One region of the Mycoplasma sp. P36-A1 genome, then DNA from elsewhere that is predicted to be linked to it. Evidence: riboswitches for the same ligand, from Rfam matches in the RefSeq annotation. Region 1 holds a riboswitch; each other region holds the start of a gene.
The links. Region 1 has a riboswitch for cobalamin ahead of ACD762_RS08050 (ABC transporter substrate-binding protein). Riboswitches for the same ligand answer to the same signal wherever they lie in the genome.
Positions count from the first base shown of each region.

Region 2: another riboswitch for cobalamin. It lies ahead of cbiD (cobalt-precorrin-5B (C(1))-methyltransferase CbiD); the one in region 1 lies ahead of ACD762_RS08050 (ABC transporter substrate-binding protein).
Region 3: another riboswitch for cobalamin. It lies ahead of ACD762_RS06420 (pyridoxamine 5'-phosphate oxidase family protein); the one in region 1 lies ahead of ACD762_RS08050 (ABC transporter substrate-binding protein).

Region 1 covers NZ_CP168083.1:1,631,734-1,643,835, forward strand. Annotated here, with positions in the region: gene ACD762_RS08030 (MutS-related protein) at 1-1,348, opposite strand, end outside; gene topA (type I DNA topoisomerase) at 1,385-3,460, opposite strand; gene ACD762_RS08040 (ABC transporter ATP-binding protein) at 3,755-4,519, opposite strand; gene ACD762_RS08045 (FecCD family ABC transporter permease) at 4,521-5,528, opposite strand; gene ACD762_RS08050 (ABC transporter substrate-binding protein) at 5,521-6,432, opposite strand; cobalamin riboswitch at 6,510-6,680, opposite strand; gene ACD762_RS08055 (hypothetical protein) at 6,978-7,379, shown strand; gene ACD762_RS08060 (hypothetical protein) at 7,397-7,858, shown strand; gene ACD762_RS08065 (hypothetical protein) at 7,939-8,340, shown strand; gene ACD762_RS08070 (YeiH family protein) at 8,366-9,343, opposite strand; gene ACD762_RS08075 (LysR family transcriptional regulator) at 9,447-10,268, shown strand; gene ACD762_RS08080 (hypothetical protein) at 10,271-10,465, opposite strand; gene ACD762_RS08085 (hypothetical protein) at 10,694-11,119, shown strand; gene ACD762_RS08090 (MucBP domain-containing protein) at 11,152-12,102, opposite strand, start outside.
Region 2 covers NZ_CP168083.1:1,737,746-1,749,847, reverse strand. Annotated here, with positions in the region: gene ACD762_RS08500 (type II CAAX prenyl endopeptidase Rce1 family protein) at 1-755, shown strand, start outside; gene ACD762_RS08495 (cob(I)yrinic acid a,c-diamide adenosyltransferase) at 813-1,301, opposite strand; gene ACD762_RS08490 (precorrin-2 dehydrogenase/sirohydrochlorin ferrochelatase family protein) at 1,285-1,734, opposite strand; gene hemB (porphobilinogen synthase) at 1,724-2,695, opposite strand; gene hemC (hydroxymethylbilane synthase) at 2,688-5,039, opposite strand; partial or broken gene ACD762_RS08475 (aldo/keto reductase) at 5,301-6,230, shown strand; gene ACD762_RS08470 (MFS transporter) at 6,247-7,557, shown strand; gene ACD762_RS08465 (MerR family transcriptional regulator) at 7,547-7,927, shown strand; cobalamin riboswitch at 8,158-8,327, shown strand; gene cbiD (cobalt-precorrin-5B (C(1))-methyltransferase CbiD) at 8,521-9,636, shown strand; gene cobI (precorrin-2 C(20)-methyltransferase) at 9,626-10,312, shown strand; gene cobM (precorrin-4 C(11)-methyltransferase) at 10,317-11,078, shown strand; gene ACD762_RS08445 (cobalt-precorrin 5A hydrolase) at 11,068-12,063, shown strand; gene cobJ (precorrin-3B C(17)-methyltransferase) at 12,074-12,102, shown strand, end outside.
Region 3 covers NZ_CP168083.1:1,322,985-1,329,732, reverse strand. Annotated here, with positions in the region: gene citX (citrate lyase holo-[acyl-carrier protein] synthase) at 1-1,165, shown strand, start outside; gene ACD762_RS06420 (pyridoxamine 5'-phosphate oxidase family protein) at 1,387-1,872, opposite strand; cobalamin riboswitch at 2,114-2,292, opposite strand; gene ppdK (pyruvate, phosphate dikinase) at 2,468-5,116, shown strand; gene ACD762_RS06410 (phospho-sugar mutase) at 5,645-6,748, shown strand, end outside.

The DNA.
Region 1 (12,102 bases):
ATACATTTGCACCAGCATAGACTAAAGCAAGATTTATACCAATTGTTCTGATAAAAGTAGTTTTACCTGACATATTAGAGCCAGTAATAACTATTGTATTTGCTCTGCTTTCAAAATTATTAACTATAACTTTATCTTGATTAATTAATGGATGATACATATTACAAGTATCAATATATGGTTTATCTTCTTCAACAATATTAGCAATAGTGTTATGTTCTTTACTTTGACTTATAACTCCTAGACTTAATAACAATTCAAGTTCATGGTAAAAATCTATTATTTCATTTACTACAAGACCTTCTTTTCTTTTCCAATTATCATATCTAAATACTATTTGGTAATCATAAAGACATAAGGCTTCTAACAGTAGATACATTACTCCATTATTCATCGATTCTACTTTCTCTTTTAAACTTTTAAGAGAATTCAGTGTTTTAGAAGCTTTCTTATTATTTTGATTTATTCTATTTAAATAGTCTTGTAATAATTTAGCTTCAAATGATTGTTCTTCAATTTCACTCATTACATCTGTTAGTATTTTTATATTAGCATCTTTATATCTCATTTTATCTAGATAGTTTCTATTATATTTAGAACCTATTGCACAAATAACAAGACTTAATAATAAGGCTATGACAAAAAAAGGTACAAGCTTAAGTGAATATATGCTTAATAATAAAGTTAATAAAATAATTATAGGTTGAACTATTATCATTACTTTATATAGTTTCAGCTTAGATGCATTTAGTAGGTTATCATTATTCAAATAATCTAGCTCACTTTTTTCATTGTATAAATTCATCAAAGAAACTATTTTTAAATACAGTTTTGAATTATTTGCAAGCTCATTTACTGCTTCATTGCGTTCTTTGATATCTTTTTTATTTAAAAGTCCTTTTGATAATGCTTCATAAACTCTTTTTTGACCATTTCTACTTTTTGAAATATTTATATACTGAAATAACGAATTTTTACCTACTAAATCTAAATCTTTACTTAAAAGATCATCTTTGTCTAAAAATTCAATACCATTGTTTGGAAATGATTGCCAAGAATCATCCAATCTACAAAAGTAGTTTGCTGATACTTCTAAGTTAGATTGAATTATTTCAATTTGGTATATAATTTTATTTTGAAATTCCACTAAATATAGAAACAGCAGTAAAAATATAATAAATGGGATAAATAATAATTTTCTTTCATCTGCAAAAGCCAGAGAAAAACAAATTACTGAAATAAAGAATGAAGCAAATCGCAAAAAGCTTAAAGTATTTGATTTCTTATTTAAATTTGCTAATGCTTCTTTATTATCTTGTATAGCTTGCGTATAAAAACTTTTATTCATTGTTAAATCTCCTTTAATTAGAAAAAAGGATTATTTCTAATCCTTAATAATTGTTTTGCATTTTGGATAATCAATACAACATTTAAATTGACCATATCTTCCTTGTCTCATAACCAATTCTTTACCACATGTTGGACAGTTTTCATTTTCAACAACAACATCTGGTTTTGGTTTAATATAACGACATTTAGGAAAGTTTGAACAGGCATCAAATTCACTATTAGTTTTTGCAGAGAATCTTTTTACCATATCTCCACCACACTTAGGGCATGCTTCACCTGTTTTTTCAGGTTCCTTTTTATTCTTTTTAGGAATATACTTACATTCTGGATAATTAGAACAAGCAATAAATTCACCATAACGACCTTGTCTATAAACCAAATCTTCGCCACACTCTGGACATTTTTCTCCTGTTGGTTTAGGTGGTATTTTTTCCATATTTTCTTTTGCATTATTCAATAGTGGATCAAATTTTGCATAGAAATCAGTTAGTATTTGAATATAATCAGCTTCACCTTCAGATATTTCATCAAGCTCACCTTCCATATTAGCTGTATACTTAACATTAATAATATCTAAAAAGAATTTAGTTAATTCTTCATTAGTCAATTTACCTTGATCTGTAGGTACAAATTTCTTATTTTCATAATCAACATACTTTCTTAATTTAAGTGTATCTATAATTGAAGAATAAGTACTAGGTCGTCCTATTTTTAACTCTTCAAGTTCTTTGATCAAAGAACTTTCTGTAAAGGCACTTGGACCTTTAGTGAAGTGTTGATTTAAATCAATAGCTTGTGATTTAATGCTAGTATTTTCTTCTAGTTTAGGTAGAATTGTATCGGTATTGCTTTCAAATTTACCATATACTTTTTTATACCCATCAAATATTAAAACACTACCAGTTGCATTAAATTCATATTCATTATTTTCTAATGTAATGTTAGTTCCTTGTTTTTTAGCTGGAGCCATTAAAGAAGCCAACGTTCTTGAATAAATCAATTCATATAATTTAAACTGATCAGGTGTTAAATGTTTTTTAATAGATTTAGGTGTACGTAAAATTGAAGTTGGTCTGATACCCTCATGCGCATCCTGTACATTACCTGCAGCATTTTTTATATGATAACTTCCTTTATATTCTTTTCCAAATTCATCTACTATATAATTTAAAGTATCATTAACAAAGCCATCACTTAATCTAGTAGAATCAGTTCTCATGTAGGTAATTAAACCTACAGTATCACTTTTTAAATCAATACCTTCATATAAATTTTGAGCTACTCTCATTGTTTTTTTAGAATTAAATCCTAGTTTACCATAAGCTTCTTGTTGAAGTGTTGAAGTTATAAAAGTTAATTTAGGTTTAGAACTACTATTTTTTGTTTTAATCTCTTTAATGTTAAACTCTTTATTTAAAGAAGTATTAACTTGTTGAGCTTCTTCTAGATTACTTAATTCTATTTTTTTACCTTTATACTTATTTAGTGAAGCTTCAAATTCAATTTCTTGTTCCTTAAATTTAGCCTCTACTGTATAGTATTCTTCTGGAATAAAAGCATCTATTTCTTTTTGTCTTTCACAAATAAGTTTTAAAGCTACAGATTGTACACGACCTGCAGATTTAGACTTTATTTTAGAATACAACAATGTTGATAATTTAAAACCAATAATACGATCAAGCATTCTTCTTGTTTCTTGAGAATGAACTGTATTCATATCTATAGGTCTTGGATGCTTTAACGCTTCAACAATTGCATCCTTTGTGATTTCATTAAAAACAACACGATTATTTTCGTGTTCATCTAATTTTAGTACTTGTGCTAAATGCCATGAAATTGCTTCTCCTTCACGGTCGGGGTCAGTTGCAAGAAAAACTTCTTTTCCTTTTGCAGCTTTTTTTAATTCTTTAATTACATCTTTTTTATCTTTAGAGTTCTTATAAGTTGGAACAAACCCATTGTCTACATCTATTCCAAGGCCACCTTTTCCTGAGGTAGCAAGATCTCGTATATGCCCTTTACTAGATAATACTTGGTAGTCTTCACCTAAGTATTTTTCTATAGTCTTCGATTTTGACGGAGACTCGACTATTAATAGCTTACTTGCCATTGTATCACTCCCTTTGCATATTATTTGTACCTTAAAATTTAAAAATTGTCAATATTCTAGCGTGTTTTATTAATGAATACACTCTTGTATAATGCATACTTTTTATTATTACTACCCTTTTATAAGCTATAAATTATCTATCTAAATCATAATAGTGCCAATTAATTAATAATCCTAAATATTTTTAATATTTATCAAAGAAAAGGCTTTTAAAAAAGTGGTGGTTACCTAAATACACCTCTTTTTAAAAGCCTTTTATAGTATCATACAAGAATATTTTATAAATATAAGTTATTATTTAAACCATTTTTTATAAACTTTTTCATACCATCCCTGAACATCCATACCATATAAATTCTCTAGGTTGTCCTTAGTTAGTATTTCTTCAGTAGTACCTGAATTGATTAGTTTTCCCTCTTTCATAAGCATTACTTTATCTGCATATGAATTAACTAAATTAATATCATGTAGTACTCCTAAAACTATTTTATTTTCTGAAGCTGCCCATTTCTTGATGTAATCTAAAACTTCAATTTGATACTTAAAATCTAAGTGATTAGTTATTTCATCTATTATAACTACTTCAGGATTTTGAGCTACTAATCTAGCAATCAAAACTCGTTGTAATTGTCCTCCAGAACAAGAAGATAATTTCTTATCTTTTTCTTCTAATAACCCTACCATTTCCAAAGCCTTATAAGTAATTTCTTTATCTTCATTTGTAAAGGTCGCGAGTTTAGATTTTAGATAAGGAAACCTTCCAGTTATAACTGTATCATATATTGTAAAGCTTAAGTTTACCATCGACATTTGAGAAAACATGGCAATTTTCTGTGCTCTATGTCTACTTTCCATCTTAGAAACATCTTCATCATTAAAATAGACTTCTCCAGTATAATCTAACATTTGTGATATACACTTTAATAAGGTTGATTTACCACACCCATTTGGACCTATTATAAAAGTAAGTTCTTTTGGAAAACATTCAAAAGAGTTATTCTTGACAACTAATTTATCTTTGTATCCTCCACTTACATTTTTAACTGTTAACTTGTTCATATTAAAGTGCCTTTCTTGTATATATATAGATAAAGAATGGGACTCCAATGACTGCTGTTATAGCTCCAATTGGTAGTTCTATTGGCGCAAACAATGTTCGTGACATTGTATCAGCAACTAGTAATAAACTAGCTCCAACCAAAAAGGTTGCTGGTAGTAGCTTGTTGTGTTTAGCTCCCACTAGCCTTCTTGCAACATGAGGTGCAATTAAATCAACAAAACCAATTATTCCACAAATTGCAACACATGATCCACTAATTAACGTTGTTATTATTAATAATATCTTTTTAGTTTTAGTAGTATTAATTCCTAAAGAGTGCGCTGAGTCTGTTCCAAAACTAAGAATATCTAAATCTTTGATATAAAACATTAGCCAAACGAAAGAAACTAATAAAAATGGTATTAATACTGTTAGTTGACTCCAGCCACGACCAGAAAAAGATCCTAATTGCCATAATGTTATTTGATTCATTTTTTCTTGATTAAAGACTGATACTAAGGTTAAAGCAGCACTTATAAATAATGAAATAATTACTCCACTTAAAATTATGCTGTAATCACTTAAGTTAACATCGGTTTTATTTGCAAGTTGAATAACTATTAAGATAGTAATAAAACCAAATAAAAACCCAACTAGTGGCATGCTGAATTGGCCAACTTTACTTATTTCAAAGCCACTAACTATTACTAATCCAGTACCCAATGCTGCACCACTACTAACTCCTAGTGTATATGGAGTTGCAATTGGATTATTTAATATTGACTGTATTATAGCTCCACTAACTGCTAAAGCTCCACCTACTAAACAAACAACTAATGCTCTTGGCAATCTTATAGTAGTGGCAATTAAATATTTACTATTATCTATAGATTCGTTTTCAATACCTAGAAAGAACTTAAGAAAAATATCCTTAAGTTCTGATAATTGTATACTCGTAGAGCCAATGCATACAGCTCCTAAAAAGATTACTAATAGTATTCCTACTAATAGTAATATTCTTTTATTCATAATATTCTGGATAAATTGTTTTTGCAAATTCTTCTAAAGCTTTAGCGGCATTTTGACTTGCTCTACTACTAGCATTGTAATCAACAGCAAATACTTGTTTATTTTTTACTGCATCTAGTCCTTTAAAATCACTTCTTTTTAAAATTTTACTAACTGCAGCAGTATCATAACTTTCAGTAGTTAAAATAACATCTGGTTGAGCTGTAATAATTTGTTCAACACTTGGAGAGAACCAACCTTCGTTTTCAGCAAAAATGTTTTTTGCACCAACACTAGAAATTAAATCATTAATAAAAGTGTCTTTACCAGTAGTAAAAATACTAGGTTCTCCACTTACTTCTACATAAACAGATTTAACTTTATCTTCAGGAATTGTTTTAGCAATATTACTAACTTTATCATATGTTTCATTCATAGATTTAACTACTTCAGTTGCTTTATCAGTTGTACTAGTATAATCACCTAAGAATTCAATATCTTTAGTAATTTCTTTGTAAGTTTTTGCAGTAGGAATATACAATACTTTAATTCCTTTATCTTTTAATTCATCTAAAGGACTTTTACCATCAACAGTATTGATTTCTGCACCAATTACAACATCTGGTTTTAAAGCTATTAGAGTTTCAATATCAGGATTCATGAAATCTAATGTTTTTATATCTTTAGGTAAACCTTCTACACTATCAATTGAATAAGAATCACTACCAACAATTTTATCTGCTAATCCTAATCCTGCTAATATTTCAGTGTTAGAAGGTGAAGTAGATATAATTCTATCTAATTTTTCTGGTTTTTCTACATCATCACCATAACGACTAGTATCACTTGAACTTGAACATCCACTTAGAAATGATAAAGAAAATACTAAAGCGATCATCGATAATACTTTTACTAATTTTTTCATTTTTATTTCTCCTTTTAATTAAAAAAAATCATAGCCTGAAGCTATGATTAAATGATATAATTACACTTTTCCATAACCCAGGGATTTATAGATTGGCATGTATACCGGCTTGATTTCATCCTACTAACTTTCCTTCCCGATTTCTCAGTGGTTATAAAGCTTTTGTCAATCTTACGGTTGCTGGGACAGCTCTAGACTTTAACTAGATTCCATTTTATGTTTAAAACACCAATTCACTTATTATATTTACACCTATATTATATAACTGAACTACTAAAAATGCAATATGAATTCATACTTATTAAGTAAAAGATACAAGAAATGGCAAAAGGATTTAACTATAATAGTTAAATCCCCAAAATCGCTATTTTGTTAATGCAAAGAAACTCTCGTTTCAGTGTTTGGCACACTCCAATATTTTATAGTACATTGAATACAAAGTCAATAATTTATAAATTAAAAAAGTGTTTAAAAATAATAAATTAGTAAATTATTCTTAATTATTATTTTATTAAGATATAATACAAAAAAGGTGGTGGATAATTATGATGTATAAAGAATCATTCTCTAAAGTAGTTAGTGGATTTGAATCACAAGTAATTGATTCTTTTAGTAAAATAGAATCAGAACTAAATAAGTATAACTACAATACAACATTTCATACTTTAAGTTATGATATTCAACAAGAATGTTATGATATAATTTTATTCTTTTATATTATTGATCATAATTTTAGTCACTTTGAATGTAACTTAATCTACTCTTTAGATTTAGATCATTTACAAGAAAGAGAACACTTAAGTAATATTAAGCATGAAACTTACTTTAGTTTAGGTACTAAAGACTCCTATACTTTAATATTTGAAAAAAGATACAATTCTTATATGCATATAAAGACTGTAATAGATAAAATACTTTATTATGTTAATTTTGAAATTAAATCGTAATTTAAAAGAGGTTAGATATGAAAAACATTAAACAATATGCACAAGATAAAATAAGTTTTGGACAAAAACTATTATTTTTTGAAAATAAAAGCTTACAATTACTTAAAGATATAGAAAGAATGCTAGTGACTAATAATATTAATTATAAAATTAGTGAAATTAATGTAATGTTATTTGAAAGTATTTATTGTATAAATTTAGATATAATAATACATGATTCTAATAAGTTAAAAGATTACAATTTTAGTCTATTCTTTGAAATAGATTGGCTTATTTTAGCTGAAGATAATAAAAAAAATACTGAAAAAATTATTATCAGTATTGATGATAATGAATATAATCAACACACTAAAACAATGAATAATTGTTTTAGTATTGACAAAGTAATAAGCAATGTAATATTACTTATTACAAAAGTTGATCAGGCAGATTTAAATCACTTCAATAAAGAAGTAATTAATGGTAAAGTTCTTTCATAATTTTATTTGAAGTATATTACTTCATTATAAAAGAATTGAGGCATATAATGTAATTATAAAATACTATGGAGGTATTAATAATGAGCACTGAACAGTTTTTTGAGGGTAGAACAATAGCCGATACATTTTCAGTTTATGAGAATCAGATTAAAGAAGTTATTGAAGATTTAGAGTATCACTTTAAGAGTCAACATTTTGAAGTTTCTAGCATGCAAAGTGAAAGTAATATTGAAAACAGTAATTATATTATTACCGTTCAATTTGATGTTAAAAAAGAAAAGAGTGTGACTCCATTTATGTGTCAAATAGATTATTTATTAAGACTAGACAAACTAACACCAAATCAAAGTAGTAGTAAAATGAAAGTTGAAACATTTATAAACATTAAAAACGATCAAGAACATAAATCTATTAGTTATAATAAATTTGTTGATACCAAAGAGTTAATTAAAGAAATTGAAATTTTAATAAACAAGCTCTAAAAAAAGCCAAGAAATTGGCTTTTTTTTAAAGTAATATTCCTATTAAGAAAGTTGAACTAATCAAAGATATCGTTGCAATTATTAATATATAAGCGATTAATTTAAACCCTTGATTTAATATCAAATTAATATTAAGTCTTAAACCAATAGCCGCTAATGCAATAATATCAAACCAACCAGATACATCTTTGATATTAGCAATAGCATTTTGTGGTAAAGATATAATCGTACTTATTCCAGCTATGACAAAGAAAGCTATAACATACCATGGAAATTTCACTTTACTTTTTTTACTTTCACTATCATTCATCTTTGTTGCTAATAGAACAACAATTAGTAAAGTAAGAATTCTTACTACTTTAAATATCAATGATAAATCTAATACTTCATTATTTATCATTGCTGCACTAGCAACAACTTGTCCAACTGATTGTAATACACCACCAATTAATGCTGATGTATGAAATGTTTCATTATTATAAAGGTAAAAGGTTACTATAGGTGCTACAAACATCATTATAGTACCTAATAAGTTAACCATCGTTATTGCTAGCCCTTTTTCTTCTTCCTTAGCATCAATTGCTCCAGATACCGCAGCAACTGCATTAGATCCACAGATTGCATTTCCTGCTCCCATTAAAATACTAAACTTTTTACTAAAACCTAGTTTCTTACCAACAATAAATCCTACTGTTAGGGTTATAACTACTTGTAGTAGAATATAAATAATAGAACCTAACCCAAGATCAATTAAAGTTTTAAATGTTACACTAAACCCTAATAATGCTACAGAATATTCTAATAAACGTTTTTCACTAAATTGAGTCCCTGATTTAAAGACATCTTGTTTAAAAAATATGTTTCCAAGTATAATTCCAATGACTATAGCAATTGTTGCTGCTCCAACATTTAAGTACTTATCTAAATACTTAGAAAATACCGCAATAATAAACGATAGAACTAAACCTGGAATTATTAATTTTATTTCTTGTAAATATTTCATCTTATCACTTCTTTCATATATTATTGTAACTCAAATATAAGATATAGTATAATTCATATTAGTAATACTATATATTCCTTAACGGAATAGAAAGAAGGTAATTATGTTAGATAAACTATACACTTTTAAAATTGTTTATGAATTAAAAAGTTTTAGCTTAGCAGCATCAAAGTTGTATAAAACACAATCAGCTATTTCAAAAATCATTAAAAGTTTAGAAATAGAAACTGATACTGTTTTATTTGAAAGAAATGGAACTCATGGTCTAAAGCCAACTATAAAAGGAGATATATTATATGAAAGAACTAATTTAATCTTAGTAAATTGGGATAATACAATTGAATTATTAAATGAAAGTGCTAATTATAAGTTTGAATGTAATATTGGTTTTTCACAAACAGTAGGAGAATTCTATTTTAATGAAATAGCTAGTTTATTATTTTCTAAATTTCCTAATGTTAATTTTAATATTGAAATAGCTAATAGTGAGACTATTAAAGAAGGTGTTATATCTAAAAAACTTAGTTTTGGTTATGTTGAAAAACCTATCGAATCTAAAACTCTAATAAAAGAAGAAGTGTTTCATGATCAATTAGTTTTAGTTAGCAATGCAAGTTCTAATCTATTTTTAAATAGAGAAAATGATTCAGGAGTTAGATATTATAATGATTTATATCTATTAAACTCTACTAAATCATACAATGTAATGCATATTAACAGTTCAACATTAATTGCTGAGCTAGTAAACAAAGGAATCGGAAACACAATTTTATCTATTAAATGTATTAGTAATAATCAAAATTATTCTGTTCTAAATAGTATGTATTCAAGAAAAATATTCGTTTTACACTTTGATTTACTACCTAAACATCAAGAAATTTTAGATTATTTAAATTATTTATTCAAAAAAATAAGTAAGATATAATACTATTTTTTATTTCTATCTTTTCCATATTTAAAATATACATAGATTATTATTAATAAACTAACAATTGAATATATTAAAATTGATCTAGCAAAGAGTGATTCAGCTTCATTATTTATTTGAATAGCATAAAATATAATTGCAAATTGAAATATTCCTACTATTAATAGGTAACGTTTAATTTTATCTTTTTCCATATTAATCCCTCCTTTTTTTAATAACCTTTAATTTATTATACCACTAATAGCTATTATGATTATTAACTATCAGAAAACAATATTACTTATAATAAAATATATATAAAATATTATTACTATAATCAGTCATTATCTATATTTATAATCTATAATACTTGCATATTGATACCTAATTATATAAAATTATATTATATTATTACATAAATATTTTGAAGTTGAGGTTAGTATATGTATTATAAAAAGTCTTTTTTATTATTATTGGTAGCTTGTATATCTATTGTTTTTTCTTCTTTTGTAGTATATGAAGATATCTATTCTAGTGAAACTATAGAACTTGTCGAATTTGATTCTATTGTAGATTCAGATTTTAAAAATACTAGTTTTTCAAAAGAAAATGCGTATTTAGAAGAAAATATCTTCAATGTATTATTTTATCGCTTATTCAAAAATAATAATTATTTAGTTGATGATTTAGCTAAAACTAATAAGATTATTTGTTTTAATAAAAATTTAGTTAATGAAAAACCCTTAAGAAAAAATATTAGACCAAAATACTATGTTTCAAATAACTATAATAAATTATATTTATCATTATTTATGTTTACAACCTTCTTAACTGTAGCAATATTATATACAAAATTTAAGAAATACTAAAAAGGAAGCAGCTAGCTTCCTTTTAGATTGTCTTAAATTTTATAATGCTTTTTGCTTAATAATACTAATATTGAGAAACTAACAAACATAATACTTATAAATAGAAATTCATTTCCTGTTTTTGGTAATTGTACTTCATCTTTATCCTTATCTGTATCATTATTAATATTCTCATTTTGCTTATCTTCATTTTCTGGTGTTGGTTTTGGAGTAGGTGTTTGTGTATTAGTTAATGTACTTTTATAGTAATAAGTAACATTGGTTGTTCCAACACTAAAAAGTCCACTTTCATTCCCTTCAACTTTAATAAATCTATAATTTTCAAAGTCTTTTTTTATAGTTGTGTACTTAAGTCCATCGATTGTTGTTTCATCAATTTTAAATAAGATTTTATTAGTATCTATATCTAGATATTTTATGACTAATTTAGCAACAAGTTCATCTTTTTTTATTGGATCTTCATCACTTATTTTTTGATAATAGTAATTAACATTTATCGTATTTCCACTTTGATCAACATTATCCATACCATTTGATCTAAGATACTTATATCCAGCTATTTCATATGGATTAGCAATCCACTTATCTTTTTCATTTCTAATATAAACATCTGAGCTTATAATACTATCTTTAGTAGTATTATCTAAATAGTTAACTATATATATATGATCATATGTTTTGTTTTCTTTCACATAATAATGATTAACATTAGTTACACCAATTTTGAAATAGCCTTCATTATTACCAATTGTTTTAATTAGTTTGTATCCATCAATTTCTTTAGCAGTTGGATTGTATTTTAATCCATCTATTGATGTATGTTCAATTTTTTCAATTATTTTTTGGGTATCAGCATCTATGTATTTCAAAATTAGGGTTGCTTTTAATTCTTCTTCTTTGACTGGAGTTTCATTGCTAATTTTTGAATAGTAATAATTAACAGTAATGTTGTCTCCATCTCTTTCGATGTTATCTTCACCATT
Region 2 (12,102 bases), 110 kb from region 1:
GAATGATAATAATTTCAGTAGTATTAATAATAGCTAGTATAGTCTTTATATTTGTTTTTAATACTAATACCATTGATTTAGTAGGTGTAGTGCTTATTATAATCTACTTGTTATTCTATTATACTATTTTGAAATTGAAGAAAAATCATCAATTAGCAGATGTTGGATTAGCAAATTTTAGTAATATAAATTTAAAGTCATTTCTGTTAGTATCTTTATTAACAGTGGCGTTAAATATTATCTTTAATTCTATTTTTATTACTGGTAACAATCCCTTTATTATAAAAGAACTAAGCAATATTCCAACATTGCTTATGCAGTTTATTGTATCAATACCTATTTTATTTTTAAATATATTTTTACTTGAATTTGCCTTTAGATTTTATTTGCAAAAAAAGGTGTTAAACAACTTTTCAGTTATTAGCAGTATCATAATTATTACTTTTATGAGTATTTTTTGGCAGATGTTTAATATTTCAAGCATTGATTTTAAAGAAGAAATTGTATTGTTATTAATTAGTATTCCATTTTATTTTACTATTACTAGCTTAGCATATTATGTCTACAAGAAATATAATAACTTACTTTATCCAATTATAATCCAATTCTCTAGTCTTTTATACTTCATTCTTTTTGAAAGTATTAATAAAAGTATAGATACTATGAGTATTGTTGGTCTTATTGGTTCGACAATTTTGTATGCAATAATTTCTATTAATTTACTTCAAAAAATTAAAAAATTAAATAATCATTAGAATATAAATAGCAAAAGAGCTTTGTTTCCTTTTCAAAAAACAAAACTCTTTTTTATATTAATTATTATAAATTTGTGATAGTAGGAAAAAATAGTCACTTAATCGATTCAAATAGCTTAAAGTAATTTGATTTACACTTTCATGTTCAGCTAACAACACTACTTTACGTTCTACTCTTCTTGTGACTGTTCTTGTATGATTAATATGTAAATAAGGTATATTTCCAATCACTCTTTGAAATAGTTTAATATTTTGACAATTTTCTTTTAATATATCATTAGTATTTTCAAGTTCTTCTAAGTTTTTTTGTTCTAACAAACACAAACTTGTAGTGTTTGCTAACTCCTTAATGATAATTCTTAAATTGTCCATAATGATATTAAGTTGATCTTTATATTCTTCATCAACATAAAAATGTACAAAGCCAATTAATGATAATAATTCATCAATACTACCATAGGCATCAACCCTAATGCTAGCTTTAGAAATACGTCCGCCTTTTACTGCTGTAGTAGTAAAATCACCAGTTTTAGTGCTTATTTTCATATAAATACTCCTTTATATCATTTTTTAATTGTTTAGAGGCTGAAACACTACTATTATCATTAACACCAACAGTAATATTATCAAACTCAAAGCTAGCAATCATCTTAAAATCCATATTACTTTGACTAGTACTATTATTACTTAAAATATTTATTTTTGTAGCATCATTAATAATAAGATCATTTAAAGCTGCATTATCTGTAGCAGCAAATACAATATCAATATTATCTAAATATTTTTTATCATAAGCATCCTTAATTAATGTTATTTTTAATTCATTAAATGAATCTAAAAAATCTAAAGCTAGAACTGTTATATTAACATTATATGATAATAGTTTTTTAGTTTTTCTTAAAGATATCTTTCCACCACCAACAATTAAAATATTTTTGTTAGTCAAGTTTAGACCAACCATCATAAAATTATTCTTCATCTAAATATTTAGCAACATCTAAAGCAAAATAAGTAATAATCATACTTGCGCCCGCTCTTTTAAAAGCATACATTGTCTCCATGACAATACCTTTTTTATCAATTAATCCTGCACTAGCTGCTGTTTCAACCATGGCATATTCACCTGAAACATTATAAACACAAACAGGTATATTTACACTACTTTTTATTTTAGCAACGATATCTAAGTATACTAAAGCTGGCTTAACAATAACAATATCAGCACCTTCATCAATATCATTTAAAGCTTCATCTACTCCTAAATGGGTATTTCGATAATCCATTTGATAATATTTACGATCACCAAAAGAAGGAGCAGAACCAGCAGCATCTCTAAAAGGACCATAATAACTAGATGCATATTTAGCACTATAAGACATAATAGGGATATATTTATAGCCATGTTCATCTAGATTATTTCTAATAGCTTGAACTCTTCCATCGGCCATATCACTTGGAGCTATCATATCGCTTCCAGCTTCTACATGAGATAATGCAATTTTAGCTAGAACTTCAATAGTTTTATCATTATCAATAACATTATGATCATCTAAAATACCACAATGACCATGATCAGTATATTCACACATACAAACATCAGTAATAATGAAAAGATTAGGGTTTAACTCTTTAAGTTTTCTAGTACCTTTTTGAATAATACCATTATTATCATAGGCACTTGTACCTATACCATCTTTATGATTAGGAATTCCAAAAAGTAAAACCTTATCTACTTTAGCATCTTTTAACTTATCAACAATAATATGTAATTTATCAATACTGTAGTGGTATTGATTAGGCATACTAGCTATTTCAGCATATACATTTTCTTCTTCGGTAATAAATATAGGATAGATTAAGTCTTTCTTACTTAAATATACATCACTAACTAAATCTCTTACTTGTTGATTAACTCTATTTCTTTTAAATCTTCTAAACATTATAATACTCCTTTATCTTATGAATTAAACCTTCTTGTGTAGAAACATCTGCTTCAATATCAACCACTATACCATAATCTTGTAAAGCTTTAGTAGTAAATGGTCCAATAGAAGCGATTTTTTTAGAATCTAAAATCTCACTGTGGTAGTTAATATTATTTAAAAATGATTGAACTCCACTTGCTGAGAAAAATGTTATAACATTACTATGTTGAATTTGATTTTTTAAAACGGTCTCATTTGATTTAACACTAATAGTATCGTAAGTAATTAATTGTTCAATAATATTATCACAACGACGTTGCCACTTATTAATATCAAATTTAGATGCATTAGAATTAATAACTAAAATAGATTTGTCTGCATACTTTTCAATAACTTTTTCAAGCAACATATCCATATTAAATACCTTAGGCATAATATCAACCTTAATATCAAGTTCTTCAAGTAATTCTTTTGTTTTAGATCCAACAGCTCCAATTAAGACATTCTCAATACAGTTACTACCATATTGCTTAATAAAATACTTAACACCATTAGCTGAATTAAATAAAACAATATCATACTTATTTACATCTTTAACAGCATCTTTGATTTCAATAACATTAATCATAGGAGCACTTAAAGCATTAAAACCATATTCTTTAGCAGTTGTTTCAAAACTTGAGAAATGTATTTGTTCTCTTGTACAAAGCAAAGTAAGCTTTTGTTCGGTATTAAACCAAGTTGCTTTTTCATATAAAGAGACAACATCACCCATTACAATAATAGCAGGTGCTTTAATTCTAGTAGTAATATTTGTATGTAATATTTGTTCAAAATTAGAAATAATAACACGTTGATCATTAGTAGTAGCATTTTCAATAAAAGCAATTGGATCTTCATGGCTTCTACCATTTTCAATTAAGTTTTCAACAATATCTTTAATACTTTTTATAGACATAAAAAATATCAAAGTACCTTCTAGTTTTGCAATAGTTGCAAAATCTAAGTCAGCTTCTTGTCTTTTAGAATGTCCTGAAAAGACATGAATAGAACTAGAATTATTTCGATCTGTAAGAGGTATACCACTATATGCACTAGCACCAATAAAGCTAGATATTCCAGGAACAATTTCAAAATTAATATTATATTGACTTATAGCTTGAATCTCTTCATAACCTCTACCAAAGATAAAAGGATCACCACTTTTTAAACGAACTACAATTTTATGATCAAAGGCAGCATTAGCAATTTGCTCATTAATTAATGCTTGAGATAAACCACCTTCATGACTTTCTTTACCAACATAGACAAGCTTTGCAGAATCTTTAACTAGGCTTAAAACTTGTTCACTAACAAGACGATCATATAATACACAATCAGCTTGTTCTAAAACTTCTCTTGCCTTAATTGTTAGTAAACTAGGATCACCAGGACCAGAACCAACTAAATAAACCTTACCAGGATTTTTGATATACTGTTTTTTAATTTGATTAGACAATCGATATGAAATAGCTGCATTTTCATAAGTGTAACCTTCAACATAACCATCATATCTAATATTATCTCTATAATACATACCTTTAAAAGTAATACGATCACCATCAATTGTAGCATTACATCCCATAGGAGTAGTACAGCCACCATCAAAAATTCGTGAGAAAGTACGCTCTACTATCGCTTTTAATCTAGTATTAGGATCAATCATAGGTTTAATCAACTCTTTTATATAAAAGTCATCTCTTCTAGTTTGAACACACAAAATACCCTGACCTGAAGCAGATAACATTTCATCCTCATTAAAACACTGCTTCATGTATTTAGTATTATTAGTTCTGATTAAGCCAGCAGCAGCTAAAATAATAGCATCATATTCACCACTCAACATTTTATTTAAACGTGTTTCAACATTACCTCTAATTACTTTACAAGTAACATCAGGTCTCATTTGAAGAATTTGTAATTCACGTCTAATAGCACTAGTACCAACAACAGCACCAATAGGTAAATCCATAATACTATTATATTTATCACTTACAAAGGCATCCCTTTCATCACATTGATTTAAATAAGCAGCAATTTCTAAGCGCTTATCAAAATCAGTAGGCATATCTTTTAATGAGTGAACAGCAATATCTATTTCATTTTCCAATAAAGCTTTTTCTAACTCTGTTGTAAATAATCCCTTTAGTGATTCATTAGAAGTTTTCCAGTTAATATCTAGTCTTTGATCACCTTTAGTAGTCATAGAAACAATATCAACTGAAATATTGGGATTAAAGGCTAGAAGCTCGTCCTTAATAATGTTAGCTTGAATCATAGCTAGGTTGCTGGCTCTAGCGCCAATAACAATAGTTTTCATTTAGTTATTTCCTTCTTTCTTTAAATTGAAACATAACAAAAAAGTCACAAAAAAGACTAGTATGTACTAGATCAATAACTTTGTAACTTTCACTCACTAATAGTATAACTAATAAAACAACTAAATTCAACAAAAAAATAATTCATACAATATTTATAGGTACTTCTAATGTGGAAATGTCTTTATTTACATACAATAACTTTTAATTAATAATAAAGAAAGCTTTTTAAGAAAAGAAGAATAAGCTAGAACACAAAACAAATGCAAATAATAATAATAAAGTCTTGACCTAGAGTATACTCTAGGTGATTTAATATATACAAGGAGAAGATAAACATGAAAACAATTACATTAAATAATGGTATAAAATTACCACAACTAGGATTTGGAGTATATCAAATACCTAAAGAAGATACAGCAAATGCAGTTTATGAAGCAATTAAAGAAGGATATCGTTTAATAGATACAGCAATTTCTTATGGAAATGAAAATGAAACTGGAGAAGGTATAAATAAAGCTATAAAAGATAATATAGTAACTAGAGAAGAAGTTTTTATTACAACAAAACTATTTATTCAAAATGCTAGTGAAGAAAAGGCAAAAATTGCTATAGAACAATCACTGGCTAATCTAAATCTTAAATATATTGATCTATACCTAATACATCAACCATATGGCGATATATATGGTGCCTACAGAGCATTATATGATGCACAGCAAAAAGGAATAATTAAAGCAATAGGAGTTTCAAATTTTGATAGTGCTAAACTAATATAGTTTGTAAAAATGAATGATCTAGAAACACCACAAATAAATCAAATAGAAGTAAATGTTTGGAATCAAAGAAAAGAAGATATTCAATATCATCAAAAATACAATGTAGTAGTAGAAGCATGGGCACCATTTGCAGAAGGAAGACATAATTTATTCAGCAATAAACAACTACAACAAATAGCTAACAAACATCATAAAAGTATTTCTCAAATAGTTCTTAGATGGTTAGTACAACAAGATTTTATTATACTAGCTAAAACAACTAAAACAGAAAGAATGAAAGAAAACCTAGATGTTTATGACTTTGAGTTAGATAGTGATGATTTAACTATAATAAGCAGTTTAGATATGGAAGAATCAGCTTTTTTTGACCACAGAGATCCAAAAATGGTAGAATGGTTTATGAGTAGATTATAGAAAGAAGATGCATTTAATGAAAAAAGAAAAATTTGGAATGATATTACCAATTACACTACTAGCATATTTTTTAATTATAATGGATAATTCCATCATATTTACTAGTTCTGTAGAAATTCAAGAAAGTCTAAATATCTCAGCAACAGACCTATCATGGATTTCAAATGCTTATACTTTAACATTTGGAGGGTTTTTACTACTAAGTGGTAGACTATCTGATTTAATAGGGAGAAAGAAAATATTTATTATAGGACTTATAATATTTATGCTAAGTTCACTATTGATAGGTGTTGCAGTAAACGCACAATTTATGGTGGTAATGAGAGCTTTTCAAGGAATAGGAAGTTCGATATTAGCACCTACAACATTAGCTTTAATGATGGATAACTATCAAGGAGAACAAAGAGAAAAAGCTATATCATACTATGGAGCAACAGCTGGAATTGGATCAAGTATAGGTTTACTGCTTGGAGGAGGACTAACAAGTCTTATATCTTGGAGAGCTGGATTTCTTATAAATGTTCCATTTACTTTAATATTACTATTCTTAACATTTAAATATGTCAAAGAAACACCACCTATAAAAACTAAAATAGATTATATAGGAAGTTTATTATCAGTAATAGCACTAACAATATTAATATTTGGCTTAATTAATAATCAAATTAAATTAATCATTGTAGGTATACTAATTTTATTAGTATTTATTTATCGCCAATCGAAAATAACATATCCTATACTACCCCTAGAACTATTTAGTAATAATATAAGAACTAAAGCTTATTTAGTTAGAATGCTATTTATGATGGCAATGTTACCATATTGGTTTATACTACCGCAAATAATGCAAAACCAATATCATTTTAGTGCATTACAAGCAGGAATGGGCTTTTTACCATTAACAGTAGTAAACTTTATTGTTGCAATGAAATTACCGGCTTTAGCTAATAAATATAAGCAAACACAAATATTATTAGTAGGATCAGCCTTAATATTTATTGGATTAGTCTGGACATCACAAGCAAGTATATCACTAGGTTATTTTAAATCTTTAGCTTTGCCAATGATTTTAATTGGTGCAGGACAAGGATTAGTACTAGCACCTATAACTTCTGCAGGAGTATACAAAGCAGATGATAGCCTTGCTGGAGTTGCAAGTGGTTTAACAAATACTATGCATCAAATTGGAGGACCAATTGGTTTGAGTATAATAGTAGCAACAACAACAAACTTCAAAACAGAATTTTTAATAATGAGTGTTTTCATGTTTATATCATTTGTAATAATTTTTACTATGAAAGGTAAAGGAATGAACAATGAATATTAAGCAAGTATCTTTAATAACTAACTTAAGCAATGATACAATTAGATACTATGAAAAAGAAGGTATCATCATGCCTGTAGAAAGAAATAGCAATGGTATTAGAAATTTTAATCAAAGAAATATAAATCAACTAAACTTTGCAAAAATAATGCGTAAAGCAGGAATGAAAATAGAAAATTTAAAAGAATATGTAGCATTGGTATATGAAAATGATAGCAAAACAGTGGAACAAAGAAAAATAATTTTAAAGAAGCAAGCTAAAATCATTAATGAAAATATAGAAGAACTTCAACAAACATATAATTATCTAATGTATAAAATAGATAACTATGATACTCATATGAAAGATGCAGTAGATAATCTAAATAAATAAGAAATAAAAAAGAAGAAAACACCTTAACTAAAGTGTTATTCTTCTTTTTTGTATCTAGTTAGAAAATATTTATTACAGTAAATTAATATTAAAAACAATTATAATTCATATATATAATTGATAGAAATAAGTTTTAATTTAAAATATAATAAGTGCACAAAATTAAAAAATATAAAAAGAAAGTATTGCAATAAGTTAAAATCTAGAATAGAATAGAGTTGTAATCAAATTGAATACTTAAACAATAAGGGTCCAGGAAGTTTAGTTAAAATCTAACACTGTCTCGCAACTGTAATAGCATAGCACTAATGCAAAAAGCCACTGATTAATTTTGGGAAGGCGCATTAAATGTGTGTTTTAAAGCTTAAGTCAGGATACTGTCTTTAATGTTAATAGTACGACTTACGATAGATAGGCGTATTGTTTTTTAATATTTTAGAACATATTAAATAAAAACAACTTTTCTACACCGTCGTATACGGTGTTTTTTTATTTTAAAAATAAAACGTCTAGGATTACTAATATAAACATAACAAATAACTTACTTTCACTCAAATTGTAAATTGTTTAGTATGTAAAAAGGTTGGAGCTATATGGATAATAAACTTAGAAAAGGATACACAACAGGTACGTGCGCTATGGTAGGAGCACAAGTAGCTACAAGATATTTATTGAGAAATTTAAAAATAGATCATCTTAAATTTGAGAATAATAATGATCAATTTATAATAAATGTGTATGATTTAATTAAAGAAAACAACCAAACATCTTGTTATGTAGTAAAAGATGGTGGTGATGATATTGATGCAACAGACAAAGCAAAAATATATGTCAGTGTTAGTAAAATAAAAGAAGGAATTGAAGTAACTGGTGGTAAAGGTGTAGGTACAATTACCAGAAAAGGTTTAAAAAGAGAAATCGGATGCAGTGCCATTAATCCAGTTCCTTTAGAAAGAATTACTAACAAAGTAAAAGAAGAAATAAAGAGTGCACAGTATCAAGGAGGCATAAAAGTAGTAATAAGTGTTGAAAATGGAGAAGAGATAGCCAAAAAAACCTTTAATCCACAATTAGGAATTATAGGTGGAATTTCAATACTTGGTACTACTGGAGTAGTAAATCCAATGTCAACTAAATCCCTAATAGCAACAATAAATTTAGAACTATCACATCATAAAGCAAATTATGATAACAAGATTTTAGTTCTATGTCCAGGAAACTATGGAAAAGACTTTGCTTTAAATAATTTAAATTTAAAAGAAGCAAACATTGTAACATATTCAAACTTTTTAAAGGAAACAATAGAATACTGTATTAATTTAAAAATAGAAAAAATATTATTAATCAGCCATGTTGGAAAAATAGTAAAAGTTGCAAGTGGAATGATGAATACCCATTCAATGTATGGTGATAGTCGTAGTTTTGTCTTTGCAACCTGTGCTGCACTTGCCCATGTAGATTATGAGACAATAAAAAAAATAGCAAGTGCAAATACAACAGATGAAATGATAGAACTAGTTAATAAAACTGATAAAAAAGAAATGGTCTATCAAGAAATAGTAAAAGCAATAAATAAAATTCTAAAAATACATGCTAAAGAACAAATACAAATTGAATATGTAGCATTTAATACAGTTCAAGGTAAAGTATTTGAGTCTGAACATGCTAATGAATATATCAAAGAATTGGAGAATAGATATGAAAGGTAAACTTTATGGAGTCGGAATAGGCCCTGGAGATGCGAAATTATTAACCTTAAAAGCAGTTGAAGTTTTAAAAGAAGTAGATGTTGTAGTAATACCACAAAGTAAAAATGAACAATCAACTGCCTATAATATTGTTAAAGAACATATACCAACTACAACAGAAATAGTAGGTGTGCACACAGCAATGTCTAAAACACATGATCGAAATAAAATGTATGAAAAAGCAGCAAATACAATAGATGAATTACTAGCAAGCAATAAAAATGTAGCCTTTATTACACTAGGAGATCCAACAGTATATTCAACATACATGTATATCCATAAAATAATCCAAGAAAAAGGATACAATGTTGAAATTATACCAGGAATAACATCATTTACAGCCGCAGCCGCAGCCCTAAATACTTCATTATGTGAACATAATGAACAACTTCATATAATTCCATCTACATATGGAGGGTATGAACAACATCTACAACTAGATGGTAATAAAGTACTAATGAAAAATGGAAAAGAATTAGAAAAAGTAATTGAATACTTAAAAACAAATAATGATAAATACAAAACAAGCATTGTTGAAAAAGTCAGCATGAAAGATGAAAAAATTTATGAAGATATTATGGATGCTAAAGATATAGATAGTTATTTTACATTATTAATAGTAAAAGAAAGGAACTAAAAAAATGTTATATTTTATAGGAGCAGGCCCAGGAGACCCAGAACTAATTACAGTAAAAGGAAAAAAATTATTAGAACAAGCAGATGTAATAATATATGCAGGATCACTAGTAAATCCTAAATTACTAGAATATGCTAAAAAAGAAGTTCAAATACATAATAGTGCCTATTTAAATTTAGATGAAGTGATAAAAATAATAGAAGATAATCATGCAGAAGACAAAATAATAGTTAGATTACATACTGGAGATCCAAGCATTTATGGAGCAATAAAAGAACAAATGGATCGTTTAGATATAATAAATATACCTTACAAAGTAGTACCTGGAGTAAGTTCATTCTTTGGTGCTGCTGCAGCCTTAAACTTAGAATTTACACTACCCAATGTCTCTCAGACTATAATACTAACAAGAGCACCAGGTAGAACACCAGTTCCAGAAAAAGAAAGTATTAAATCATTAGCAAAACACCAAGCCACAATGGTAATGTTCTTGTCATTATCATTGATTAAACAACTATGCTTAGACTTACAAGAAGGTGGCTATGCCAAAGATACACCAGCTGCCATAGTATATAAAGCAACTTGGCCAGAAGAAAAGGTCTTTAGAACAACAGTTGAAAATCTTGAAAAGACAGCAATAGATAACAACATAACTAAAACAGCCTTAATAATAGTAGGTAATACATTAGATAGTGATTATGAACTATCTAAATTATATGATAAAAACTTTACAACAGAATTTAGAAAAGGTCTCAATGAAAACTAATGCATATATAATTAGTTTTACTAATGAAGGACAACAAATTAGCCAAGAAATAATACAAAAGAGTGATTTTTTAACAACTAACTATGATAAAACAACCAACTTAGATAACTTCATAAAAAAAGGTTTTGAACAAGCAAATCTAATAATATTTATAAGTGCTACAGGAATAGCAATTAGAAAAGTAGCTAAATATTTAAATGGTAAAGCTAATGATCCTGCAATAATAGTAATAGATAATAATAAACAATTTGTAATCTCATTACTATCAGGACATATAGGCCAAGCAAACCAATATACAAAACAATTAGCAACAATCCTAAAGGCTACGCCAGTAATAACAACAGCAACAGATACACAAAATATCTTTGCAATAGATAACTTTGCAGTTTTTAACCATTTATATATAAAAGATAAATCTAAGATAAAAAAAATATCATCAACATTATTAAACAAAGAAAAAATTAATATTATAAGTGAAATACCAATAAATAATTTAGACAATACAATAATTGATGCTGAATCAGCAGTAAAAATAATCATTACAAAAAATCAAAATCTAAGTGCAAAAGAAAATGAATGTATTCTTATACCTAAAGAATACATTATTGGAATAGGTGTTAGAAAAGATAAGCCATTTTTTGAAATAGAAAAATACTTTTTAAAAACACTTAAAGAAAACAATATTAATATTAATCAAATTAAAGCTTTAACAACAATAGATTTAAAAGATAAAGAAGAAGGCTTATGGCAACTAATAAGAAAGTACAACTTATTATTTGAAACCTATTCAGCACAAACTCTAAATAAAGTAAAAGGAGACTTTCCATCATCAGATTTTGTGAAAAAAATAACCGCAACCGACAATGTTTGCGAAAGATCAATTAAAGCATTTGATAATAATGCTTCAATATTATTACATAAACAAAAACATGATGGAATGACTATAGCAATAGGAAAAAGTGAAATAAAAATATTAGAAATGTAGGAGAAAAGATATGTTACATGTAGTAGGGTTAGGACCAGG
Region 3 (6,748 bases), 310 kb from region 1:
ATTATTAGTAATAAAAGCTAATTATGTAGGGGCTAATAAAAACAATCATTACACAGCATATGCAGTAATTAAGGCTTATATGATATTAGCTAATAAACTTAATATTAACGATTTTTATATGACTTCTGATAATGAAGGTTTAATAATGTACATACTTAGTAGTGAAGAAGTTAAAAGTGCTAAATTAAAAGCGATTGAAGTAGAAGATAGCTTCATAGGACGTTTAATAGATCTAGATGTATACTATCAAGATATTCAATATTCTAGAAAAGACTTTAACATTGCGGCAAGAACATGTTTTATATGCGATGAAAATGCTAAAATATGTGTAAGAAGCCAAAGACATTCATATGAACAGTTAAAAGAATATTTTGAAAAAATAATAATAGAAGATATTTTTAATAATAAAGCTGAAGTGTATAGCAATTTAGTTTTATATGGCTTAATAAATGAAATAAATAAACCCTACAATTTTGGTTGTGTAGGAATTAAAACACAAGGTTCACATTCTGATATGGATTATAAAACATTTATAAAAAGTATAAGTGTATTAGCACCATTATATAATAAATTAACAGATATAAACCTTAAAGACTTTCAAGAGTTAAGAATATTAGGAATTGAAATGGAAAAAGCTATGTTTAATGCAACTAATAAAATTAATACTCATAAAGGTGCTATTTTTACCATACTAATGATTTTAGCTGGTTTAAGTATAAGTAGTAGTTACACAGATGCAAGTGCTGCAATAAAAACTCTATCTAAAGACATATTTACTGACTTTGAAGCACTTAAAAATAATAGTGCTGGAATAAGTATTTATAAACAACATGGAATAGGTGGAATAAGAGAGTATGCCTATAATGGATATGATATTCTTTTTGATAAAATAGTTCCTTATTATTTAACTACAAGAGATGATACTAAAACATATTTATTACTTATTTCTCTATTACAAGATACTACTATTATTAAAAGAAGTAGTCTTGATCATTTAAATAAACTACAATCATTAGCAACTAACACTAATGATTATGATTATATACAAAAGTATTGTTTAAAGCATAATATAAGTTGTGGTGGAAGTGCAGATATGTTAGCAGCAACTTTCATAATAGCTTTAATAAAAGATAATTATCAATTATTTAAAATAACAATAAAATAATTTGTATTATAAATGTTTTAAATATTAATTCTTTTAACATTATTGTATAATTATAATATACATACGAAAGAGTTGATTATATGAGCAAAATTCAAAAGAAAATTTTAAATTTTATTCAATTATTAACAATTATTATAATGGTATCATTATTTGTAATTAGTTATAGTAAATAAAAATCTAAAAAAGGCCTACATCATTTTGTAGGCCTTTTACTGTTAAAATTATTTATTCATCATTAATTTTGTAGATTCTTTTCCAGTTATGTGTTCAATCTCTAATTCAAACATTTGAAAGAAATTCCACTCATCATCAATTAGTTTATAAGCTTCTTTCATATATTTACTAGAATACTTTAAAGAGAGTAATTCAATGGTTTTCTGTTTTAAAACATCATCACAAATTAAAGTAACCTTTCCAAAAGCAACAACACTTCTAAACTTTGATGTAAATTCTTTAGCTACAACATCATCTTTATCAATAACACAAAAAGATGCTTTAGAACTATTGTTAATAGCATCAATCTTGTGCCCAGTTTTTGCACCATGGAAAATGATCTTACCATCATGATAAACATAGTTTAAGGGTACAGTATATGGATAACCATCATCACCATTTAAAGCTAAAACACCAGAACTGTTTCTATTTAAAACCGCATCAATTTCCATTGTTGCTAAACCTTGCTTAAATCTTCTCATTTCTCTAAACATAAGAAAAACCTCCATTCATAAACTAATAATAGCAATAAAAATAAGACAAAACAATAGAAGTATAAAAAAAGTTTGCTTTGGATGGAAGCAAACTTTTTTAAAATATATAAACAGCATAAACTGCCTTTTTGTAATAACTTTCCTGAATATATTTATTTCAGAGAGTATTTTTGAGTTGTTATTTTTTGTGAGCTTAGAATGAGTAAAGTCCTAAGTTCAAGTTTTAATAATATTGTCATACCCAGGACGATTCAATAAGGTAGGTCTACTGGCTTGGTTTCACTTCATATATAACCTTCCCAAGTTAATAATTAACTCAGTGGTATACTAATATATGATCCACTTTACAGTTGCTGGGACAGCTCTAGCATTTCTAGATTCCCTTTTAAGTCTTTCAACACCTTACATGTTATTACACTAATATTATAGCACTGCAGTTTACAATATGCAATAACAAACAGTAGTTGTGTCCTAGATATAAAAAGTAGTTATCATAGAAGGCAAAAACTATTTCAAAAAATTATAGCTATATCTATTGTAAGCGTTTACAATTTGTGATAGACTATAAATGTAAAATATTTGAGAGGTGAAAACAATGGCAACAATTAAGTATACATACTTGTTTAATCAAGGAAATAGATCAATGGTAAATCTATTAGGAGGAAAGGGAGCTAACTTAGCATATATGGCTAATAAAGGCTTACCAGTACCACCAGGATTTACAATTACAACTCAAGCTTGTAATGAATATTATGCAAATGACAAAACAATTTTTAGTGAATTACAATTACAAATAGATTCAAGTTTAAAAGAAGTAGAACAAGCAACTGGAAAATTATTTGGTGGTATTGATAATCCATTATTAGTTTCAGTACGTTCAGGTGCTCCTGTTTCAATGCCAGGAATGATGGATACAGTACTAAACTTAGGTTTAAATGATGTAACAGTAGAGGCTTTAGCTAAAAAAACAAATAATCAAAGATTTGCTTATGATAGTTATAGAAGATTTATTCAAATATTCTCTGATGTAGTTCTTGAAATAAAAAGAGATATTTTTGAACATAGATTAGCAAAGATTAAAGCTAAATATAATGTAGTTCATGATAATGAACTATCAGTTGAAGCACTTGCAGAAGTTATTGAAGCTTTTAAGGAAATTGTAAAAGAAAACAATAATGGAATTGCATTCTATCAAGATGTATATGTGCAACTTAAAATGGCAATTGAAGCTGTGTTTAGATCATGGCAAAATGAAAGAGCTATAATTTATAGAGATTTGAACCATATTTCACATACAATTGGAACAGCAGTTAACATCCAATCTATGGTATTTGGTAACTTCTCTGACAATAGTGGTACAGGAGTTTTATTTACAAGAAATCCAATAACAGGAGATAATGAATTATTTGGTGAATATTTAATTAATGCACAAGGTGAAGATGTTGTAGCAGGAATTAGAACACCTATGCCATTAAAAAAATTGCATGAAGACATGCCTAAAATATATGATGAACTATTTGAAATAGTTAAGAAAATGGAAATCTCATACAAAGATGTTCAAGATGTTGAATTTACAGTAGAAGATGGAAAACTATACTTTTTACAAACAAGAAGTGGTAAAAGAACAGCTTTAGCAGCTTTAAAAATTGCAGTAGACATGTACAATGAAGGAATCATTGATAAAATTACAGCAATCACAAGAGTTCATCCTGATCAAGTAGAACAATTATTACATCCATCATTTGATGCTGATGAAATTAAAAACTTACAACCAATTTCAAAAGGATTACCTGCATCTCCAGGAGCAGCAAATGGACAAATTTATTTTGATGCAAAAACTGCAGCTGCAAAAGCAAATGAAGGTGAAGAAACAATACTTGTAAGACATGAAACTACTCCAGATGACATTGAAGGAATGATTTATTGTAATGCAGTAGTAACATCAACTGGTGGAATGACATCACATGCTGCAGTTGTAGCTCGTGGTATGGGAAGAACTTGTATTGTAGGATGCCAAAATGTTGAATTAGATTATGCAAATCATAAAGTTAAAATCGGTGAAAAAATCTACGATGAAGGTGATTGGATTTCAGTAGATGGATCAACTGGTAATGTTTATGAAGGTAAAATAGATATTGAAACAACAGCTATGCCTGATCAATTATCAACATTAATGGAATGGGCAAATGAATATGCATTAATGGAAGTAAGAGCAAATGCTGATAATGCACATGATGCTGCTAAAGCCTTAGAGTTTGGAGCAACAGGAATTGGACTTTGTCGTACAGAACACATGTTCTTTGAAGAAGATCGTATTATTGATATTCAAAGTATGATTCTAGCTGAAACTAAAGAAAAAAGAGTAGAAGCTTTAGATAAACTATTCCCTCATCAAAAGAAAGACTTTAAAGAAATTTATAAAGTAATGAAAGAACTTTCAGTTAATATAAGACTTTTAGATCCACCATTACATGAATTTTTACCACATACAAAAGAAGATGAAGAAAGACTTGCCAAAGCCTTAAATTTAGATGTTTCATATATAAAAGAAAGATCTTCACAACTAAAAGAAGTTAACCCAATGCTTGGACATAGAGGATGCCGTTTAGCAATCACATATCCAGAAATCTATTTAATGCAATCAAAAGCTATTGTAGAAGCTGCTATTGAAATAAATGAAGAACTAAACATTAATATAGTTCCACATATTAAAATACCACTAGTAACAACAGAAAATGAATTGACTAAAATAAGAAAACAAATAGTTGATTTAATAGAATCACTATGTGAAGTTCATAATACAAAAATAGATTATAAAATTGGAATAATGGCAGAAACACCAAGAGCATGTTTAATCGCTGAAGATTTAGCACCATATTCTGACTTTGTATCATTTGGAACAAATGATTTAACACAAATGACTTATGGATTCTCAAGAGATGATTTTTCTAAATTCTCTAATGATTACATATCACAAAAAATAATTGCGGCAGATCCATTTGCTGTAATGGATGAAAATGGTGTTGGTCAATTAGTAAAAATGGCCACAGATAAAGTAAGAAATTATGATCCTAAAATTAAAATTGGTATTTGTGGAGAACATGGAGGAGAAGCACAATCAATTCTTCTATGTTATCAATATGGACTAGATTATGTATCTTGTTCACCATATAGAATATCACTTGCAAAACTTGTTATAGCACAAGCAACAGCATTTAAATTACTAAGTGTAAATAATTACTAATATTATACATATTACCAAAAACTCATACTATATATTATAGTGTGGGTTTTTGTATGTTAAAACAAAAGTAAATTTTATAAGTGTAATCAAACACATAAGAAGTGATAATCATTAATTTATAGAATAATCATTCATACTAGTAAGTGTTGATAATATAAGAATAAGTATATCTAAAAAAGTGATTTAATATGTAAAGATTATAACACTATACAAAGACATCTATATATTAATGTACTAAATCAAATCAAAACTAGATTAAGGTTATTAAAAATGTTTCATTATAAACATTTGATGTTAAGTAATGAGTAGGATAAAAAGAAAATTGTAGCCTTTTTTGCGATTAAGAATGACAAAAAATAGTAATACTTTTGTAGTATTTCATATCCTAAATTAAATAAGAACAGATGTTTTAACTTTATATTGTACAACTAAGTTTAAAATAGTCTTTTACATAGGATAATTTGTCTAAACAGTTTAAGATATTATTAAATTTTGCTATAATAAAGTGTGAAGGAGTAGTGATAAAAAATGCGTAAAAATGAATACTTAAAATGGATTGAATCATTTACAATAAATCCTGAGATAAAAAAACAATTATTTTTAATGAGTGAAAGTGAAAAAGAAGATGCTTTTTCACAGAAAATAGAATTTGGTACTGCTGGAATTAGAGGAAAAATAGGACCTGGAAGTAATAGAATAAATCATTATGTTGTAGCAAAAACAACATTAGGATTTATTCAATATCTAAAGAAAAAACATTATGATATTAATGATAGTGGAGTATGTATAGCTTATGATAACCGTAAATTTTCACAAGATTTTGCAGCATTAGTTGCTAATTTATTAGCAAAAGAAAATATTAAAGCATATATATTTGAAGATTTAAGACCAACTCCACAACTTTCATATATGATAAAGTACATGAACTGTGCTGCAGGAATAAATATAACAGCAAGTCATAATCCAAAAGAATATAATGGTTATAAAGTATATGATGCTAATGGTTGTCAAATATTACCTGATGAAATAAGCAAAATTGTCTATGAAATAGATCAAATAAAAAATGAATTAGAAATTGATATTGATAATTTTGGAAGTAATAACCAACTTATTCATTTCTTAGATTCTAAAGATGATCGCCCATTTGTTGATGCTGCTGTAGAGTGTATGATAAATAAGGAATTAGATGTAAGAAATCATGGTATAGTTTATACACCATTACATGGTGCTGGTGGACCAATAATTCCTAAAGCACTACAACAAGCTGGATTTACCCATATTTTTCAGGTGCCAGCTCAAATGGATGCAGATCCAAATTTTAGTACTGCACCAGAACCTAATCCAGAAGATATTAAAGCCTTTGCTTTAGGAATAGAAAAAGCAAATCAGCTTAATGTTGATTATGTAATTGCCACAGATCCTGATTGTGATCGTGTAGGAGTTTGTGTTAGAAGAAAAAATGGAGAATTCAAACTTTTATCAGGAAATGAACTAGGAGCAATATTATTAGAATACATCCTAAGTTATCGATATAAACAAAATAAATTAGAAGATAATTCAGTGATGATTGATACAATTGTAACAAGTGATCTAGGTAAAGAAGTTGCCTATAAATATAATTTAACAAATATC